Regions from separate parts of the Arthrobacter sp. ok909 genome, predicted to be linked through region 2. Evidence: predicted binding sites of a transcription regulator. Region 2 holds the regulator's gene; the other holds the start of a gene.

Region 1 (10,685 bases), on a different contig from region 2:
ACGAGGTTGGGCGGGTAGGCAAACTTGCTCCGCGGGGCCGGCGTCGTGGAGTCCGCAACCGCCGCCGCGGTTGCCGCTTCCAGCGCGGCCTGGTGTGCCGGTTTCGCCGCGGCGGCTGCCTGCTCGCGTTTCTCGTCGAGGTAGTGCCGGAACCGTCGGGTCAGGACGTCGTGCATGGCGGCGGTGTCGTCCGTGGCGGCTGCCCCGGTGACGGCGAACTTGCGGTAGTCGGACTTCTTCGGGAGCCCGTCCTCCACCACCACCATGGAGCCGACAACGTTGGTGCCTTGGACGTGGGATATGTCGAAGCATTCGATCCGCAGCAGCGCCACGGGGAGGTCGAGTGCCTCCTGGAGTTCCTGGAGGGCCTGGGAGCGCATGGTGAGGTCGCCGGCGCGCCGGGACTTGTGCAGTTTCAGTGCGTGCTCGGCGTTGTCCCGCACGGTGGACATGAGCGCGGCCTTGTCGCCGCGCTGGGGCACCCGGATGTCCACGCGGGCCCCGCGCAGGCCGCTAAGCCATTGCGCGAGTTCGGCGGCGTTGCTGGGCTCGGCGGGCACCAGGACCTCCCGGGGCAGCCTGCCCTGGACGCCGGCTTCCTCGCCGTAGACCTGCTGGAGCAGGTGTTCGACCAACTCCGGGGTGGTGGAGTCCTCGACCTTTTCCACCACCCAGCCGCGTTGGCCGCGGATCCGGCCGCCGCGGACGTGGAAGACCTGGACCGCGGCTTCGAGTTCGTCTTCGTGGAGGGCGAAGACGTCCGCGTCCGTGCCCTCGGCGAGAACGACGGCGTTGCGTTCGAAGACTTTCTTCATCGCCACGATGTCGTCCCGGAGGCGCGCCGCCCGCTCGTAGTCGAGCTCGGCGACCGCCGCGGCCATCTCGCGTTCCAGCCGGTTCACGAAGGGCTTGGCTTCCCCGCCCATGAAGCTGCAGAAGTCCTCGGCCAGGGCACGGTGGTCCTCGGCGGAGATGCGCCCCACGCAGGGCGCGGAGCATTTGTCGATGTAGCCCAACAGGCACGGCCGGCCGCTGGCTTCGGCGCGTTTGAGCACGCCGGCGCTGCAGCTGCGTACGGGGAAGACCCGCAGCAGGGTGTCCATGGTGTCCCGGATCGCACCGGCGGTGTAGGGGCCGAAATACCGGGTGCCCTTGCGCCGGTCGCCGCGGAGCACCTGGACGCGCGGGTACTTCTCCCCCATCGTGACGGCCAGGTACGGGTAGCTTTTGTCGTCCCGAAACATCACGTTGAAGCGCGGTGTGAATTCCTTGATCCAGGTGTATTCCAGCTGCAGCGACTCGAGCTCGCTGCCCACCACGGTCCATTCGACACTGCTGGCCGTGTGCACCATGGCGTAGGTCTTGGGCATCAGCCCTGCCGGGTTGGCGAAGTAGGAATTCAGCCGGGAACGGAGGTTCTTGGCCTTGCCCACATAGATGACCCGGCCGTGCGGATCGCGGAAGCGGTACACGCCCGGATTGGTCGGAATTTCACCTGTCTGGGGTCGGTAACTCGCTGGATCTGCCACGGTTCCAGTCTACTGAGCCTCCGGGGGTGCCGCGGCACCGGCCCGTCCGGGAACCGCGGCTGCTCCCGCTATTCGACCGACTTGCTCTGGTTGTAGCTGGTGGAGCGTTCCTGGCCGCTCAGTTCCGCGATGGCGTCCATGATGCGGTCGGTGGCCTGGCGGCGGGCCGGCAGCGAGTGGTCCGGTCCCGTCTTCTCGAAGTACAGCGGCTCGCCCACCTTCATGGTGAAGTGCTGCGGTTTGACCGCTTTGCTGTCCGCCGGCTGCAGGTGTTCCGTGCCGATCAGGCCTACCGGGATCACCGGCGCGCCCGTCGTGAGGGCGAGCCAGCCGACGCCGGTGCGGCCTCGGTACAGGATGCCGTCGCGGGAGCGGGTGCCTTCGGGGTAGATGCCCACGCCGCGGCCGGCGTCGAGAATGTCCAGCAGCGTCTTCAGCGCCTGGACGCTGGCGGCCTGCTCGCCGCGCTCGACGGGGATGGAGCCCACAGCCTCGAAGAAGGACTTCATGGCTTTGCCCTTGACGCCGCCGGTGGTGAAGTACTCGGCCTTCGCGAAGAACGCCACGGGCCGCGGCATGAGGGCCTGGACGATCACGCTGTCCAGGAAGGAGAGGTGGTTGGGGGCCACGATGAACGGGCCTTGCTTGGGCACGTTCTCCAGGCCGATGACCGTGGGACGGCACGTGGACGATATGAGCCCGCGCGTGGTCCAGCGGATTACGTCAAACATTTCCATCGGTGTGCACCTCGTTCAGGGCTGCGGTCCCCGGGCGTTCGGAGAGTCTGGTGATCGTTGCGTGAAGCGCCGTGGTGGTGTGCACGATCTCGACGGCGCCGGCCGCGTGCAGTTCGCCGTCGGGCGCAAAACCCCAGCCTACGCCGATGCAGTCCAGTCCGTTCGCAGCGGCCCCGGCGACGTCCTGCGCACGGTCGCCCACCATCACGGCATGGCCGGCCGTCGACGGGACGGCGGCAGCCAGGTCCGAGAGCGCGGCGGCGACGATGCCGGCCTTGCCTTCGGGGACGGAGTCCGTTGCCGCGCCTGCCTCGTCGGCGGCCGAGCCGCGAATGCTGTGGAAGAGCCTGGCGATGCCGTGGTGTTCCAGCACGGTGCGGGCCAGACCCTCCGGCTTCTGGGTGGCGACGGCGATGGGCCGCCCGGCGGCGACGAAGCCTTCGAGGAGGTCGCGGATTCCGGGGTACAGCCGGCTCTGCGCGATGCCGGTGGACGCATAGTGCCGGCGATAGATCCGGATGACGTCCGCGAGGAGCGCTGCCGGTACGCCGGCGATTTCCGTGAGGGAATGGCTCAGTTTGGGTCCGACCATCTCGTCCATCCGGTCAGGTCCTGGAACGGGCAGTCCGAGTTCGGTGAGGGCCGCGGCGATTCCGCCCGTGATTCCCCCGGCCGGATCGACAAGAGTGCCGTCGAGGTCGAAGATCACAGGCACTGTTGTATGCGTCACCGGCTTAGTTTCTCACGAGTGCACGGATGCCAGAAATTCGCATACTCCTTCAGGAATACGTCAGGGGAATACTTGGCCGTGCCGCGGACCGGGAGCGCTCAGCAGTGGTGCTCCCGGTCCGCACGCACGGCACGGGGTCCGTTCTCAGGCGAGGAGATCGGCGAGGAACGCCGCCGTGTGGCTTTCGCTCGACTTTGCGACCTGCTCCGGGGTGCCGGAGGCCACTACCCGGCCGCCGCCCGAGCCGCCGTCAGGGCCAAGGTCCACGATCCAGTCGGCGCTCTTGATGACGTCGAGGTTGTGCTCGATCGTGATCACGGTGTTGCCCTTTTCCACGAGGCCCTGCAGCACCATGAGGAGCTTGCGGATGTCCTCGAAGTGCAGGCCCGTGGTGGGCTCGTCCAGGACATAGACGCTGCGGCCGTTGGAGCGCTTCTGGAGCTCAGCCGCGAGCTTCACGCGCTGGGCCTCGCCGCCGGAGAGCGTGGTGGCGGGCTGGCCCAGCCGGACGTAGCCGAGGCCGACGTCGACGAGCGTGTTGAGGTGCCGCGCGATCGGGGAGAACGCTGCGAAGAACTCGGCGCCTTCCTCGATGGGCATGTTCAGCACGTCCGCGATCGTCTTGCCCTTGTAATGGACCTCGAGGGTTTCGCGGTTGTACCGGGCGCCGTGGCAGACCTCGCACGGGACGTAGACGTCCGGCAGGAAGTTCATCTCGATCTTCAGGGTGCCGTCGCCGGAGCAGGCCTCGCAGCGGCCGCCTTTGACGTTGAAGGAGAACCGGCCCGGCTGGTAGCCGCGGACCTTCGCCTCGGTGGTCTCGGCGAAAAGCTTCCGGATGTGGTCGAACACGCCGGTGTAGGTGGCCGGATTCGAGCGCGGGGTGCGTCCGATGGGGCTCTGGTCGACGTGCACCACCTTGTCCAGGTGTTCGAGGCCCTGGACGGCCTTGTGCCGGCCGGCCACTTGCTTGGCACCGTTGAGCTTGTTGGCGAGCACCTTGTAGAGGATCTCGTTGACGAGGGTGGACTTGCCGGAGCCGCTGACGCCGGTGACGGCGGTGAACAGGCCCAGCGGGAAGGCTGCGTCCACGTTGAGCAGGTTGTTTTCCTTGGCGCCAACGACCTTGAGCTCGCGCTTCTTGTCGTATTTGCGCCGCTTCTTCGGCACCTCGATGGACTTCCGGCCGGAGAGGTAGTCGCCGGTCAGGGACTCCGTGTTCTTCAGCAGGTCCTGGTAGGAACCGGAGTGGACCACCATGCCGCCGTGCTCGCCGGCACCGGGTCCGATGTCCACGACCCAGTCGGCTTCGTGGATGGTGTCCTCGTCATGCTCCACCACGATCAGGGTGTTGCCCAGGTCCCGGAGCCGGGTGAGGGTTTCGATCAGGCGGCGGTTGTCCCGCTGGTGCAGGCCGATGGAGGGCTCGTCGAGGACGTAGAGCACGCCCACGAGCCCTGAGCCGATCTGGGTGGCCAGCCGGATGCGCTGGGCTTCACCGCCGGACAGGGTTCCGGAGGGCCGCTCCAGGTTCAGGTATTCGAGTCCGACGTCGAGGAGGAAGGTCAGCCGGGCCTGGATTTCCTTGAGGACCTGGTGGGCGATCTGCGCTTCGCGGCCCGTGAGGACGAGGTTGTCGAGGAAGTGCGCGCAGTCGCGCATGGGCAGCGCGGCGACCTCGGCGATGGACTTGCCGTTGATCAGCACCGAAAGGGATGCGGGGTTCAGGCGTGCACCGTTACAGGCCGGGCACGGGACCTGGCGCATGTACTCCTCGTAGCGGTCGCGCGCCGAGTCGGAATCGGTCTCGCCATGCTTGCGGTGGACGTACTGCACGACGCCCTCAAAGCCGGTGCTGTACTTGCGTTCCCGGCCGAAGCGGTTGCGGTACTGCACCACGACCTTGTGGTCCTTGCCGTGCAGCACGGTCTGCCGGACGTCGGCGTCGAGCTTTTCCCACGCCGTCGTCATGGAGAAGCCGAGCTCCTTGGCGAGGCCGCCCAGCAGCCGGTTCCAGTACTCCGTGGTGGCGGTGCCCAGCGACCACGGCGCAATGGCGCCCTCCGAAAGCGATAGCTCCGGGTTGGGGATGATGAGATCCTCATCGACTTCCAGCTTGGTGCCGATGCCGCTGCAGGCGCTGCAGGCGCCGAACGGGTTGTTGAAGGAGAAGGAGCGCGGCTCGATCTCGTCGATCGCCAAGGGGTGTTCGTTGGGGCAGGCGAGGTGTTCGGAGAACGCCCTGATCCGCTCGGGGTCGTCGGCGTCGAGGTCGACGAATTCGGCCAGGACGCGGCCCTCCGCCAGGCCGAGCGCGGTTTCGACGGAGTCGGTGAGGCGCTGGCTGATGCCTTCCTTGACCACGAGGCGGTCCACGACCACTTCGATGGTGTGCTTGAACTGCTTTCCCAGCTTGGGCGGGTCGCTCAGCTGGACGAGCTCGCCGTCCACGCGTGCCCGCGAGTAGCCCTTGGCGGTCAGTTCCTTGAAGAGGTCGACGAATTCGCCCTTGCGGCCGCGGACCACGGGTGCCAGCACCTGGAAGCGCGTGCCGTCCGGGAGTTCGAGCAGCTGGTCAACGATCTGCTGGGGGGTCTGCTTGGCCACGGGTTCGCCGCAGATGGGGCAGTGCGGCCGGCCCACGCGGGCCCACAGCAGGCGCATGTAGTCGTAGATTTCGGTGATGGTGCCGACTGTGGAGCGCGGGTTCTTGCTCGTGGACTTCTGGTCGATCGACACGGCCGGCGAGAGGCCCTCGATGAAGTCGACGTCGGGCTTGTCCACTTGGCCCAGGAATTGCCGGGCATAGGCGGAGAGCGACTCGACGTAGCGGCGCTGGCCCTCGGCGAAGATGGTGTCGAACGCCAGGGAGGACTTGCCGGAACCGGACAGGCCGGTAAACACGATCATGGCATCGCGGGGCAGGTCCAGGTCCACGTTGCGCAGGTTGTGTTCGCGTGCGCCCTTGACGACGAGGCGCGTCATGTCCGGGCGTTTCAGCTCGGGACGGGGCGGGACGGCCTCCGGGGCTGCCAGCGGTTCGACGGCGGACTGGACTTCAACGGCTGGATCTTCAGCTACAGCTTTAGGCACGAATCTAATGCTAATCGAAAACTTCTTCGAAAAACTATTCTGCTCGCCCGGGGGGTCCGCCGGGATGTGCTAGCGGCGGTCGTAGGCGGCGGCCAGCAACTGCACGGCCTCGGCGAAGCTCGCGCCCTGCGCTTTGGCGGCCGCCGCGAACTCCGCCGCGGCGGTGGACAGCGAGCTCCAGGCGGCATCGCGGGCGCAGACCACCGTGCCGTTCCGGCCGCGCGTCACGACGACGCCGGCGGCCTCGAGTTCCTTGTAGGCACGGGCCACAGTGTGGGGTGCAACGCCCAGTTCGGTGGCGAGGCTCCGCACGGCCGGCAGCCGGGTACCCGGCGCGAGCGTGCCGTTATCGGCGCGTTCAATGACGTACAGCCGGAGCTGTTCGAAGAGGGGGACGGAGCTGGCCGGATTGGTCCGCCAGGCACCGGGGAAACGCTCCCCCGCGGTGTCCGCGGGGCTCACTGTTCCGGCTCCCCGACAGCCTGCACGTGTTCGCGACCGGCGAACTGTGCGTCGTACAAATCCTTGTAGAGCCCGCTCCCCGCCATCAGCTGCTGATGGGTGCCGTGTTCAACGATCCGTCCGTGGTCCATGACGAGAATTAGATCAGCGTCCCGGACCGTGGACAAACGGTGCGCGATCACGAAGCTCGTGTGACCTTGGCGAAGCCGCTCCATGGCATGCCGGATCTGCACCTCGGTACGGCTGTCAACGGAACTCGTCGCCTCATCCAGTACCAGGATGCTGCGGCCGGCGAGCTGCGCCCGTGCGATCGAGACGAGCTGGCGCTGGCCCCGGCTCAGGGAGTCGCCGTCGTTGCCGAGCATGGTGGCGTACCCGGCCGGCAGGGCCCTGACGAACTGGTCCACATGGCTGGCCCGGGCCGCCGCGACGATCTCGGCGTCGGTGGCCCCGGGCCGGCCGTACTCGATGTTCTCCCGGATGCTGCCAGTGAACAGCCACGCATCCTGCAGGACCGTGCCGAAGACGGACCGGAGCTCGTCCCGCGGGATGGTGGCGATGTCGGTCGAGTCCACCAGGATCCGCCCCGAGTCGAGTTCGTAGAAGCGCATCAGGAGGTTCACCACAGTGGTCTTGCCGGCGCCGGTGTGTCCCACGATTGCCACGGTCTGTCCCGGTTCCACCGTGAAGGACAGGTCCTTCACCACGGGAGTGCCGGGGCTGTAGCTGAAGCTGACGTGCTCGAACGTGACGCTGCCCGCGGCCGTGCCCGGCGTCAGCGGCGCGTTGGCTTCCCGCAGGTCGCGGGGTTTGCGCCGGCCGTTGAACTTGTGCCGGCCGTTGGTCTTGCGCGGGGTATGGATCTTGAGCGGGGTATGTACCGTGAGCGGGGTTCCGGCGCCGTTGGCCGCAGCGGCCGGCACGGCGCTGTCCGGCGGGATCTCGGGAGCATCAAGCAGCTCAAAAACACGCTCCGCGGAAGCGAGGCAGGACTGCAGGAGGGTCAGCATGCCGCCGATCTGGCCCATCGGCTGGCTGAAAAGGCGGGAGAACTGGATGAAGGCCTGGATGCCGCCGATCGTCATGGCCCCGGTGGTGACCTGGAGCGCCCCCACAACGGCCACGGCAATGTAGTTGAGATTGGCGACGAACACCATGAGCGGCTGCACTATGCCGGACAGATATTGGGCGCGGGCGCTGGACCGCGTGAGTTTGTCGTTGCAGTCCCGGAAGCTCGCCGCCGACGCCTCCTGCCGGCCGAAGGCTTTGACCACTTCATGGCCCGTGAAGAATTCTTCGAGTTGGGCGTGCAGCGCCCCGGTACTGCCCCATTGTTCCGTGAAGTGCGCCTGGGAATGCTTGGCCACGAACACGGTGATGACGGTCGACACCGGCACCGAGAGGACAGCGATCAGCGCCAGCAGCGGCGAGAGCCAGAGCATCATGGCGAGTGCGGCGGAGAGCATCAGGACGGACATGATCAGCTGGTTGAGGAGCTGGTTGAGGGCCTGGGAGATGTTGTCGACGTCGTTCGTGGCCCTGCTGAGCACCTCGCCGCGGCGCTGCTCCTCGAAATGGCTCGACGGCAGCACATGGAGTTTTTGCTCCACGGAGCCGCGGAGTCCGTAGCTGAGCCGCTGCACGGCCGTGGCGGTCAGGGCGCCCTGGATCCAGCTGAAGAGGGACGCCCCGACGTACAGGGCGGACACCGTCAGGAGCCGCCCGGCCAGCGCCTGTTCGTCGAGGGCACCGCCGAGGAAACCTGCGACCACGACGTCGGTGGCGTCACCCAGGACTTTGGGAGCGGCGACGTTGAGCGTCACGAACGCACAGGTGGCCGCGATGACACCGGCCATCCGCCATTTGAGCGGCCGCAACAGGCCCAGCAGCCGGGCTGCGGCCCGCCACTTGGAGCGCTCCTTGGCCCCGGACAGCGCGGCGGACTCCGTGCCTGATGCCCTGCCGCGGCTCACAGGGTTTCCTCCAGCACGAGCTGGGACGCGGCGATCTCCCGGTAGCTTGGCGAGGACTCCATGAGTTCGGCGTGCGTGCCCTGCGCGACGAGACGGCCGTCCTCGAGCACGAGGATCAGCCCGGCGTCCACGATCGTTGCCACCCGTTCGGCCACGATCAGCACGGTGGCCTGCTCCAGCAGAGGCTCAATCGCCGCGCGGAGCCGGACATCGGTCCCGTAGTCCAAGGCGGAGAAACTGTCATCGAACAGGTAGACCGGCGAATCTTTGAGCAGTGCCCGGGCGATGCACAGGCGCTGGCGTTCGCCGCCGGAGAAGTTGGTGCCGCCCTGGCTGACGGGCGCGTCGAGCCCGAGGGGCAGGGCGCGGACAAAGTCGGCTGCCTGGGCGGACTCGAGTGCCTGCCACAAGTCCGGGTCGGCGGCGGCCGGCGAACCGAGGCGAAGGTTTTCAGCGAGCGTGCCTGAGAAAAGGTAGGAGTGCTGCGGGACGATGGCGATGAGGCCGCGCAGGGCCTCCAGCGGCATGGCCCTCACATTGCGTCCCCCGATGCTGATCTCGCCGCCGGTCGCGTCGAGGAAGCGGGGAATCAGGTTCAGGAGGGTCGTCTTGCCGCTGCCGGTCGCGCCGATGATCGCCGTCGTGGTCCCGGGGGCGGCGGTGAATGTGATGCCGTCCAGCACGGGCTCCTCGGCGCCGGGATAGGCGAAGGACACGTTGCGGAACTCGACGGCGTGTACGGGGCGGGCAGTATGACGGGCATGCGACGAGCTCACCGGGCGTGCGGCATGTCCGGGCCGTGCCGCGTCTTCGGGCTGTGCCGCGTCTTCGGGCCGGGCAGGGCCGGCATGCGCCCCGGCGGGGGCAGCCGGGTCCGCGATGGACGGTTTCGTGTCCAGCACCTCGCGGATCCGTTCCGCGCACGCCGCGGCCCGCGGGGCGGTCATGAACACGTACATCGCCATCATGATGGCGATCAGGATTTGCAGGATGTAGGCGATGAACGCGGTGAGGGCACCGAGCCGCATTTCGCCGGCGTCGATCCGGTGGCCGCCGAACCACACCACGCACACGGAGGACAGATTGACCACCAGCATGATCATGGGCATCATCCCGGCCACCAGCAGGGCCGAGCGCAGGTTGTTCCGGGTGAGGTCCTTGTTGGCTTCGTCGAAGCGGCGGATTTCGTGGTCCTGCCGGACGAAGCCGCGGATGACGTTGGCACCGATGATCTGCTCGCGCAGCACGCGGCCAATCCTGTCGAGGAGCCCCTGACCCTCGCGGTACAGCGGAATCAGGCGGCGCACGATCACCGTCATGATCACCGTGAGGATCGGGATCACGGCGACCACGATCCAGGACAGCACCACGTCCTGGTGCACGGCCAGCGCGATGCCGCCGATGAAGATGGCAGGGGCCGCGATCAGCATGGTGAAGACCAGGACTGCGAGGTTCTGGATCTGGGCGACGTCGTTCGTGGCCCGGGTAACGAGGCTGGGCGCACCGAAGACCCCGACCTCCTGGGAGGAAAAGGACTGCACCTTCGCGAAGAGTTCCTCGCGCAGCTGCCCGCCAAGCTCCATGGCGACGACGGCGCCCAGGTAACCGGCCGCGATAGCCGTGGCCACCTGCACGGCGGCGATTCCGGCCATCCAGCCGCCCAGATGGACGATTTCCCCCGTGTCCCCGCCGATGATGCCGTCGTCGATAATCGCGGCGTTCAGCGTGGGCAGGAGCAGGTTGGCGGTGGTTTGCACGAGCTGGAGCACAACGATGGCCAGCACGCTCCCCTTATGCGCGGACAGTAGCCGCACCATCAGGCTTACTAGCACCGAACCTCCATCACATGCCCAGGGCTCGGAATAGGAATCCGCCTAACGGCCGCCCCCACGCCGCCCCACGCCGCCACGTCATTCTAAGCCCCATTCCGGAGTGCCTCGTGTCAACCGGCAGACAAGCCTCTCATCCGCGTTTTTGCGCCACCGCAAAGGTGCGCCGGAACGGGAAGACGGTCCCGTGCCGGCCCGCCGGATACGCCTCGTCCAGTCGCGCCGAGTACTCGGCCTCAAACTCCCTGGCCTCGTCTGCCGGGAGGGCGGCCAGGACCGGCCTGAGCCCCGTTCCGCGGACCCACTCCAGGACAGGGTGGGCGCCCGGGAGC
Region 2 (10,685 bases):
CGAGATCCAGGCTCTTGTGGACGACGGCGCCATTGAAGTGACCTTGTTGGGGCAGAACGTGAATTCCTATGGCGTCGAGTTCGGCGACCGGCAGGCGTTTTCGAAGCTCCTGCGTGCCTGCGGGGAAATCCCCGGCCTGGAGCGTGTCCGCTTCACGAGCCCGCACCCCGCAGCCTTCACCGACGACGTCATCGACGCCATGGCCGAGACGCCCAACGTCATGCCGCAGCTGCATATGCCCCTGCAGTCCGGCTCGGACAAGGTCCTCAAGGATATGAAGCGGTCCTACCGCTCTGCGAAGTTCCTCGGCATCCTGGACAAGGTCCGCGAGAAGATCCCGCACGCGGCCATCTCCACGGATATCATCGTCGGCTTCCCCGGCGAGACCGAGGAAGACTTCCAGGCCACGCTCGACGTCGTCGAGAAGTCCCGGTTCGCCACCGCCTTCACCTTCCAATACTCCAAGCGGCCAGGCACCCCCGCCGCGGACCTGCCGGATCAGCTCCCGAAGGCCGTGGTCCAGGAGCGCTTTGAGCGCCTCACGGCCCTGCAGGACCGGATTGCTGCCGAGGAAAACGCCCGCCAGCTCGGCCGCCGCGTTGAGGTCATGGTGACCGCCCAGTCCGGCCGCAAGGCGGAGGAAACCCACCGCCTCTCCGGCCGTTCCCAGGACCAGCGGCTGGTGCACTTCTCCGTGCCCGAGGGCGCCGACGTGCCCCGGCCCGGCGACCTCGTGACCGTCACCATCACGGAGGCGGCCGCCTTCCACCTCGTCGCCGACCCCGCCTCGGCGGCGGATTACAGCCTGCGCCGTTCGCGTGCCGGTGACGCCTGGGACCGTTCCCAGGCCGATTCCTGCGGTGCCGCCCCGGCCGGCACGACGAATCCGGCGGGCAAAGCCAGCGCGTCGGGCAAGGCCGGCGTGTCGCTGGGCATGCCCAGCCTCCCGGTCCGCGGCCGTTAGCGCCGTGCCGGGACCTCAACGCAGCGCCGTCGCGCAGGTGCACGGCCAGGCGGCGACGGCGCCGCAGACGGCGGGAATGCCGCCCGTGATCGCCGTCGTCGGACCCACCGGTTCCGGCAAGTCCGACCTCGCCGTTTCGCTGGCGCTGGAACTCAACGGCGAGGTCATCAACGCCGATTCCATGCAGTTCTACCGCGGCATGGACATCGGCACGGCCAAGATCACCGACGCCGAACGCCGGGGAGTCCCGCACCACCTCTTGGACATCCTGGACGTGACCGAGGAAGCGAGCGTCTCGGACTTCCAGCAGCAGGCCCGCGCCCTGATCGGAGACATCCACGCCCGCGGGAAGCGGGCCATCCTGGCCGGCGGGTCCGGACTTTACGTCCGTGCCGCGCTGGATGTCCTGGAGTTTCCCGGCACGGATCCCGACATCCGCCGGCGCCTGGAGGCCGAACTGGACACGGCGGGCCCCGCACCGCTGCGGCAACGGCTGGAAGCCGTGGACCCCGTGTCGGCCGGCAGGCTCGGCGATGCCCGGCGCATCATCCGCGCCCTGGAAGTCTTCGAACTGACCGGACGCCCGTTCAGCTCCTTCATGCCCGCCCGCGAGTACTTCCAGCCTGCCGTCCAGATCGGGCTCGAGGTGGATAGGGAACTGCTCCGGGAGCGCCTGGCCCTGCGGGTCCACGCCATGGTGGACCGTGGGCTGCTGGAGGAAGTGCGGCGGCTCGACGCCGCGGGGCTCCGCAACGGCAGGACCGCGCCACGGGCCCTCGGCTATGCCCAGTTCCTTCGGGTTCTCGATGGCACTTCCAGCCTCGAGCAGGCCGCGGATGAAACGATCATCGCCACCCGGCAGTTCGCACGCCGGCAACTGACCTGGTTCCGGGCCGATCCCCGGGTCAACTGGCTGGACTGGCAGGATCCCGCCTTGGTGGCCAAGGCCGCGGCCCTGTGCCGGACGGCGCCCGTTCCGCCGCTGGCGTAGCGTTCCCGTCACGGTGCCGGAGCTCTCCGTACGGAACGGTAACCTTGGAGCATGGACGCATCCCACGCCGTAGCCGCCGCCCCTGCCGCCGGCGATACCGCATCCCTCAGCGGTCTGAAGTTTTCCAAGGGCCACGGAACAGGCAACGACTTTGTCCTGATCGCCGACCCCAACGGCGCACTGTCGCTCAGCCCCGAGCAGGTCGCGGCGCTCTGCGACCGGCACCGCGGCATCGGCGGCGACGGCCTGATCCGTGCGGTGCCCTCGCGGCTCGTGCCCGAGGGGCAGGAATTGCTGACCGTGCACCCCGACGCCGAGTGGTTCATGGACTACCGAAATGGCGACGGCTCGCTGTCTGAGATGTGCGGCAACGGCGTCCGCGTCTTTGTGCACTTCCTCATCGCCGAAGGCCTCGTGAACCTGCCGGCCGGCGAATCCCTCGTCATCGGCACCCGGGGCGGCGTGAAGACGATCGTCCGCACCGCTGCCGGCTATGCCGTCGACATGGGGCCCTGGGAGTTCATTTTCCCGGGCGAGGCGACCGCGCGGGCCATGGATTCGCTCGTCAGCGCCGAGGGGCTGGAGGTGGCCAGACCCGCACTGTCGGTCAGCATGGGCAACCCGCACACAGTGGTGGCCCTGGCCGAAATGGCCGAACTTGAGGCCACGCAGCTGTTCACCGCGCCCAAGGTGGACCCGACGCCGCCGCACGGCACCAATGTTGAATTCGTAGTGCCCTCCGAACCACTCGTCCACGAGGGCACGGGCACCATCACCATGCGGGTCCACGAGCGGGGGGTGGGGGAAACCCAGTCATGCGGCACCGGTGCCTGCGCCGCCGCCGTCGCCATCCGCCACTGGGCCGGGCAGGGCGCACCGGACGCGTGGAACGTTCACGTTCCCGGGGGAGTGGTCGGTGTGAAATTCTTCGTCGGTCCGGAGGGACACGAACACGTCGAGCTCAGCGGCCCGGCCGTGATCGTGGCTACCGGGACGCTTTCCTGACCCGAAGGATCCGGAACGACTTCGACGTGCTCTCACGGGTCACGGTGAAGCTGGAATCGAGCTCCGCCGCGAGCCAACGCTGCAGCGAATCCGAGCCGAGATTCTTCTGGACCACCAGCCAGGCCGATCCGCCCGGCGTCAGCCGCGGAATCCACAGGCGCAGGAGCGTGTGAAGTTCGTCCTTGCCGATCCGGATAGGCGGGTTGGACCAGATGGTGTCAAAACGCAGTTCGGGGTCCACAGCCTCCGGCGTGCTGGCGGTGACGTTGGTGAGTCCCAGCAGTGCGGCGTTTTCGTTGGTCAGGGTCACGCAGCGCTCGTTCACGTCCACCGCGTAGACGCGGGAGTGCGGTGCCCGCAGGGCCATGGTCAGGGCAATCGGGCCCCAGCCGCAGCCGATATCAAGCAGGTTTCCCTGCGGAGCCGGAGCCGGGACATCTGCCAGCAGCACGGCCGTTCCCTTGTCGATCCCGTCCGGGCTGAAGATCCCTGAGGACGTCTGCAGCCGGCGCGTCTCACCGGCAAGGTCCACGGTGAGCGGCTTGCGGGTGAAAGGCCCGGCGGGCTGGGCGCTGAAATAGTGTGCAGACTCCATAATGGGCCAGATTAGTTGGCGGTCCACCCGAATGGGAAACCGGACGGGACGCGGAACGGCGTCCGGGCCCGGGTACGCAACCCGGGTACGCAACGGAACGGCCCGGTCCCAGCAAGGAACGGCGGCCGAGCCCTGGAACGGGGCGTGAACGATCCCGGCGGCCCTCCCCGAACGGCGGACCCCGGCCCCGAACGGCCCACCCCGAGGGAGCCAGCTGCGCGAACCGGGCGAGCTTCAGCGTCTGCTAGGCTTAAAAGCATGATCTTGATCTCCAAGTAGCCGGCACGGGTCTCATCCCGTCCCCGCAGCGACGCAGGTAAACGCCTTCCGCTCAGTGCCCCCATCGCCCTGTCGAGTTATCTCGCCAGCAGGTGCACGAAACACTTGGAATCCAACCGCTTTTCTCGGCAACGCCTTGGCGGCGGCCCTTCTTTCCTTGACACCGTGCATGGCCCGATTCGGGGCCGGCCCGGCGGACGGCAATTACCTCACTGCGTTCCCGCAGCCAGGCGCCTCGGGCGCCTCTCCCACCAAGCCGCTCTCTTCACCTAGCTGTTTTCTTCAACTTGCTGTTCTCTCTACCCAGCCAGCGCTCCGTCCGGAGCCAGCCCTGCCCCCGGCACCGTTGCCGCGGGCATTCCAGGAGGCCTGCATGACCCCTCGCCGTCAGCCCAGCGCGAATACCGCCCCACAGAGCACCAATCGGCACTATTCTGAAATAGCCGAACCCCTAAAGGAGACCATGACCAGCCAGCCCAACACCGGACCCGATTCAGCCGCCCAGGACATGAGCCCTGCGGAGATCCAGGCTGTTATCGACCGGATCCTCTCCAAGGACACCCCTGCCCCGAATGCGGGCCGCGGCACCGGAGTCAACGACGCGGCCGGCACGAGCGCCGGCGGCCAGAAGGCGGTGTTCGGCACGGCACAGGCCATCTCGCGCCTGGACGACGTGTACACGAACTTCGACGGCGACCAGCAGGACCTCGAGGAACGCCACGCCCTGCGCCGCAAGGCGGGCCTGTCCACCGAACTCGAGGACGTCACCGAGGTCGAATACCGGCAGCTGCGCCTCGAACGCGTGGTCTTGGCCGGACTCTGGAGCGAAGGTACCCTCGCCGACGCCGAGAACTCCCTGCGTGAACTTGCCGCCCTCGCTGAGACAGCCGGCTCGGAGGTCCTGGACGGGCTCGTCCAGCGCCGGGCCAAGCCCGACCCCGGAACGTTCCTCGGCTCCGGCAAGGCGCAGGAACTCAAAGCCATCGTGATGTCCACGGGCGCCGACACCGTAGTGGTCGACGCCGAACTCGCCCCGTCCCAGCGGCGCGGCCTGGAGGACATCGTCAAGGTCAAAGTCATCGACCGCACCGCGCTCATCCTGGACATCTTCGCGCAGCATGCCAAGAGCCGGGAAGGCAAGGCACAGGTGGAACTGGCCCAGCTCGAATACCTGCTCCCGCGCCTGCGCGGCTGGGGAGAGTCGATGTCCCGCCAGGCCGGTGGCCAGGTGGGCGGCGCCGGCGCCGGCATGGGTTCCCGTGGTCCCGGTGAAACCAAGATCGAACTGGACCGCCGCCGGATCCGCACCCGCATGGCCAAGCTGCGGCGCGAAATCGCCGCGATGAAGCCCGCCCGGGAAACGAAGCGCGCCAACCGTCGTCGTAATGCCGTGCCGTCAGTAGCGATCGCCGGCTACACCAACGCCGGGAAGTCCTCGCTCCTGAACCGCCTGACCGACGCCGGGGTGCTGGTGGAGAACGCCCTGTTCGCCACCCTGGACCCCACCGTGCGCAAGGCAGAAACCGCCGACGGCCTCGGCTACACGCTGGCGGACACCGTGGGATTCGTCCGCTCGCTGCCCACCCAGCTCGTGGAAGCATTCCGCTCCACCCTGGAAGAGGTGGCCGACTCGGACCTCATCCTGCACGTCGTCGACGTCTCGCACCCCGACCCCGAGGGCCAGATCGCCGCAGTCCGGGCAGTCTTCAGCGAAGTCGACGCCCGCAAGGTTCCGGAAATCATCGTCCTGAACAAGGCCGACGCCGCCGACCCGTTTGTGGTCGAACGGCTCAAGCAGCGCGAACCGCGCCACGTGGTGGTCTCGGCACGCACAGGTGAAGGCATCCCGGAATTGCTCAAAGCCATCAGTGACGGCATTCCGCGCCCCGGCGTGAAGCTTGAGCTGTTGATCCCGTACAACCGTGGAGATCTGCTCAACAAGCTCCATGAGACCGACGCCGAGATCCTCAGCCTAGAGCACGAGGAAACCGGCACCCGGGCCGTGGTGATGGTGCGCGAAGGACTCGCCGCTGAACTGGATCCCTTCATCAGCAATGACTGAGGCTGCGGTGACCAAGGCCAAGGCCGGATCCTCGGACGCCGGGGCCGCTGACGCGGAACCGGCCGACGGAGGGACGGGCGAGGACGCCGCGGACGGCAACACGGCGTCCGGCAACACGGCCGGCGGGACTGGCGAGGAGTTCGTGATTGAGCTGCTCGACCGTGCCGTGTCCGGCATGGGTGGCCAGAGCCGCGACGGCCAGCACGAAATGGCCCGGCAGGTGGCGCGCGCGATCGACAGCGGCGACCACCTGCTGGTCCAGGCCGGCACCGGCACCGGCAAGTCACTGGCGTACCTGATTCCGCTGATCGCCCACTCGCTGACCAGCAACAAGCCCACCCTGGTCTCCACTGCGACCCTGGCACTGCAGACCCAGATTGTCGGCCGCGACCTGCCCCGGCTGCTCAAGACCATCACCCCGGCCCTGGAGCGGCCCGTCAAGGTTGCCTTGGTGAAGGGCCGGTCCAACTATGTGTGCCGGCACAAGATCGAGGGCGGCTTCCCGTCCGAGGAACCGTCCGAGGGGCAACTGTTCTCCCTCGGCGAGGACACGTCCGTGCCGCACTTTGCCGCCGCGCTGGGCGGGCCTTCCTCCCAGCTCGGCAAGGAAGTGGTGCGCCTGCGCGAATGGGCGGAGGAGACGGCCACGGGGGACCGGGACGAACTCATGCCCGGTGTCACGGACCGGGCCTGGCGGCAGGTCTCCGTCACGTCCATGGAGTGCCTCGGCGCGCAGAAGTGCCCGCTCGCGGCCGAATGCTTCAGTGAACTGGCCCGGCAGAACGCCGCCGATGCCGACGTCGTGGTCACCAACCACGCCATGCTCGCCGTCAGCGCCTTCGAAGGCCTGGCGGTCCTGCCCGAGTACGACGTCGTGGTGGTGGACGAGGCCCACGAACTGCAGGACCGCGTCACAGGCGCAGTCTCCGGCCAGCTCTCCGTGGCGATGGTCCACGCCGCCGCGTCCGGGGCCCGTAAGCACACAGGCATCACCGTGGACGCCCTGAACAATGCCGCCTCCCACCTGGAGCTCGCCATCGAAGGCGTCCCCAGCGGGTTGATGCCCAACGGCCTGAACACCGAGCAACTCGACTGCATCGACCAGTTGCGCGACGCCTGCCGCGCCGCGCTGTCCGATTCCAAGGGGGACAGTTCCACGACGGCCGACGGCGGTCGCCAGCTCGCCCGGTCCCGCCTCATGGTCATCCTGGAACTTTGCGAACGCCTCCTGGCCGCGCGGGAAAACCGCGAAGTCGTGTGGTTCTCCCGCAATAGCAGCTTCGACCCGGCGCAGGGCTACTCCCAGCCGGACGAGACCGCGCCGGCCTTGATCAATGTGGCCCCGTTGAGCGTCGCGGGGCGGCTGCGTGAAGGACTGTTCGCGGACCACACCGTCATCCTGACATCGGCCACGCTCGCCATCGGGGCGGCGTTCGAGCCGGCCGCCGGAGGCCTCGGCCTGGTCGGCAGCGGCGCCCCGAGCTGGACCGGCGTCGACGTCGGGTCCCCCTTCGACTATCCGAAGCAGGGCATCCTCTATGTCGCCCAGCACCTGCCCAAGCCCGGGCGCGGCACGTCCCCGGAGGCTCTGGACGAACTCGAGAAACTGATCCGTGCCTCCGGCGGCGGCGCCCTGTGCCTGTTTTCCTCCCGGCGAGCGGCGGAGGAGGCCGCCGAGGCGATGCGGCCACGGCTGGGCCTCAGCATCCTGTGCCAGGGGGAGTCGAGCATGACAGCGCTCGTGCGGCAGTTTGCCGACGAGCCGGACACATGTTTGTTCGGCACGATGTCCCTGTGGCAGGGCGTCGACGTTCCCGGAGTGTCCTGCCGCCTGGTGGTCATTGACAGGATTCCGTTCCCGCGGCCGGACGACCCGCTCATGACAGCACGTTCCCGTGCGGTGGCGCAGGCCGGCGGCAACGGCTTCATGTCCGTCTCGGCCACGCACGCCGCAATCCGCCTGGCGCAGGGCGCCGGCCGGCTGATCCGCTCGACCTCGGACAAGGGTGTGGTGGCGGTGCTGGATTCGCGGCTGTCCACGGAGCGCTACGGCGGGTTCCTCCGCGCCGCGCTTCCGCCGTTCTGGCCCACCACGGATCCTTCGATCGCCGTGGCCGCCTTGAAGCGGCTGGCGAAGGACTCCGCAAAGAACTAAAAGCGGGGGCCGGAGCCGCGGCTCCGGCCCCCGGAAGCCGTCCCTTGGAAGCCGTCCCCGGGAGGCCTGCCACGGGGTGGCTACAGGGAGCGGAGCACCGAGACGACCTTGCCCATGATCACGGCGTGGTCGCCGAGGATGGGCTCGTACTGGGTGTTTTGCGGTAGCAGCCAGGTGTGGCCGTCGCGCTGGCGGAACGTCTTGACCGTTGCTTCATCGTCGAGCAGCGCAGCCACGATGTCGCCGTTCACGGCATCACCCTGGCGGCGGACAACCACCCAGTCGCCGTCGCAGATGGCGGCATCGATCATCGAGTCGCCGGCCACCTTGAGCATGAAGAGTTCGCCGTGGCCCACCAGTTGGCGCGGCAGGGGCATGACGTCCTCCACCACCTGGTCGGCGAGGATCGGTCCGCCGGCCGCGATGCGTCCGACAAACGGCACCATTGCCGTGTCGGTGGCGCTGGCGAGTTCCGTCACGGAGAGGCCACCGACGGCGCGGAGGCCGCTGGATTTCTCGACGCCCGAAATGGCCCTCGTCCCCTCGTCCAGGGTCAGCGGCATGAGCACTTCCATGGCCCTTGGACGCTTTGGGTCCCGACGCAGGTAGCCGAGCTTTTCAAGTTGGGACAGCTGATGGGTCACGCTCGACAGGCTGGCGAGTCCGACGGTGTCGCCGATTTCGCGCATGGACGGCGGGTAGCCGTTGTCACTGACGGAGCGCTGGATCGTTTCCAGGATTTTCTTCTGCCGGACGGTCAGGCTCTTGGGGGCCCGTGCAGGCTGGGCGCTCCGTGAGCTGGCCCGGCCGCCGGTGGCTTGTGCTGCCATGTTCGCCAACGCCTTTCCGTTCCACCCGGCCGCCGTGGCTGCTGTCACCGGGAACTTCCGGCCTGAAATGTCAGACCCTCCTGATCAACTACCGATGAACGAGTTCACAAGCTGTTGTTCTTTCCCTCAAAAGTAGGCCAGCGGCATCGCTTTTTCAAACATTTGTTCTAGCGAGTCTCGACATCGTTCGTTACTAAGTGCTAAAACAGAACTAGCAAAGTTCGAATATGTGTTCGATTCCGGCTTTTACGCCCCGAGCGCATTATTCGGTTCTATGTTCGAATGTTCGGCCGGTTGGCGGCGAGTACGTGGAGTACGCCGGGCGGCACCGTATGGTCCAGGAGGGCTCAGTTCATGTCAGCAGCAAGCGCGTTTCACAGCACCTTTGATCACAGCATCACGGGCCGCGAGGTCGCCCGGCGGCCGAAGCAGGCGCCGCTGCGGCTCACCCGGCGCGGACGGTTCGTCTTCTTCGGGATCCCGCTGATCCTGCTGGCAGCGCTCATCTTGTCGTTCAGCGGATTCCTTACCGCTCCGGCCAAGGCGGCGGATTCCGCGGACCAGCTCAATGTGACGCCCACTGTTTCCGTGACTGTCCAGCCGGGGGAGTCACTCTGGGCCATTGCGGGGACCGTGGCGCCGGAACGCGATCCCCGTGACGTCGTGGCCGATATCGTGCAGTTGAACAACCTTGACGCCGCGCGTGTAATGCCGGGCCAGCAGCTGTTCGTTCCGTCCAAGTAGGTACCGCCGGCGACCGTCCCGGGCGTCACAGTTTCAGCGCCCGTCCCGCTTCCACTTAAACTGGTCACGTGACTGACCAGCTTGAGCGCCTCAACCGACTGCCCCTCCGAACCAATCTGCGCGGCCTGCGACCGTATGGCGCACCCCAGCTGGACGTCCCCATTCTGCTCAACGTCAACGAGAACACCCATGGTGTCCCGGCCGACGTCCGCGCCGCTATCACCGAGGCTGTCAGCGCCGCCGCCGCGGGGCTGAACCGGTATCCGGACCGGGAGTTCACCGAATTGCGGGAAGCCCTGGCCGAGTACCTTGGCCACGGCCTGGGCGCGGAGAACATCTGGGCCGCGAACGGCTCCAACGAAGTACTTCAGCAAATCCTCCAGGCGTTTGGCGGTCCCGGCCGGACGGCCCTTGGTTTCCCTCCCACATACTCGATGTACCCGCTGCTGGCCGCCGGCACGGACACGGAGTACATTGTTGGCGCCCGCGCGGCGGACTACGGGCTCAGCGCGGAATCGGCTGCCCGCCAGGTCCGGGAGCTGCAGCCCAACATTGTCTTCCTGTGCTCCCCGAATAACCCCACCGGTACCGGACTGGGTCTTGATGTCGTCGAGGCCGTCTATGCCGCCGGAGAGGCCAGCCAGACCATCGTGATCGTAGACGAGGCGTACCACGAGTTTGCCCACGACGGCACGCCCAGCGCACTGACCCTGCTGCCCGGCCGTGAGCGGCTCATCGTCTCGCGCACCATGAGCAAGGCCTTCGCCCTCGCCGGGGCGCGGCTCGGGTACATGGCCGCCGCTCCGGAGGTCACCGACGCCCTGCGGCTGGTCCGTCTGCCGTACCACCTCTCCGCTATAACCCAAGCGACGGCCCTGGCCGCGCTGCACCACCGTGTGGCCCTCATGGCCGACGTCGAGGACATCAAGCGCCAGCGCGACCGGATCGTGTCCGAGCTGGCCCGCCTGGGCCTAAAACCGGCGGCTTCCGATTCCAACTACGTGTTCTTCGGCGGCCTGGAGAACCCGCACGACGTCTGGCAGGGCCTGCTGGACGCCGG

What was found. Region 2 encodes LexA, which represses DNA repair genes until DNA is damaged. Its sites were predicted from a motif close to TCGAACANNTGTTCGA; they were not measured.
Region 1: a site for LexA is predicted at 6,104-6,119, ahead of uvrA (excinuclease ABC subunit UvrA). Genes of this name have one in related genera too.

Annotation. Positions count from the first base shown of each region.
Region 1 covers NZ_FNJS01000001.1:9,593-20,277, forward strand. Annotated here, with positions in the region: gene uvrC (excinuclease ABC subunit UvrC) at 1-1,529, opposite strand, end outside; gene BLR03_RS00065 (lysophospholipid acyltransferase family protein) at 1,598-2,266, opposite strand; gene BLR03_RS00070 (HAD hydrolase-like protein) at 2,253-2,996, opposite strand; gene uvrA (excinuclease ABC subunit UvrA) at 3,141-5,981, opposite strand; gene BLR03_RS00080 (GntR family transcriptional regulator) at 6,159-6,551, opposite strand; gene BLR03_RS00085 (ABC transporter ATP-binding protein) at 6,548-8,407, opposite strand; gene BLR03_RS00090 (ABC transporter ATP-binding protein) at 8,521-10,341, opposite strand; gene BLR03_RS00095 (trans-aconitate 2-methyltransferase) at 10,487-10,685, opposite strand, start outside.
Region 2 covers NZ_FNJS01000003.1:181,868-192,552, forward strand. Annotated here, with positions in the region: gene miaB (tRNA (N6-isopentenyl adenosine(37)-C2)-methylthiotransferase MiaB) at 1-964, shown strand, start outside; gene miaA (tRNA (adenosine(37)-N6)-dimethylallyltransferase MiaA) at 1,041-1,955, shown strand; gene dapF (diaminopimelate epimerase) at 2,007-2,960, shown strand; gene BLR03_RS04280 (class I SAM-dependent methyltransferase) at 2,941-3,555, opposite strand; gene hflX (GTPase HflX) at 4,298-5,896, shown strand; gene BLR03_RS04290 (ATP-dependent DNA helicase) at 5,889-8,051, shown strand; gene lexA (transcriptional repressor LexA) at 8,132-8,881, opposite strand; gene BLR03_RS04300 (LysM peptidoglycan-binding domain-containing protein) at 9,236-9,625, shown strand; gene BLR03_RS04305 (histidinol-phosphate transaminase) at 9,694-10,685, shown strand, end outside.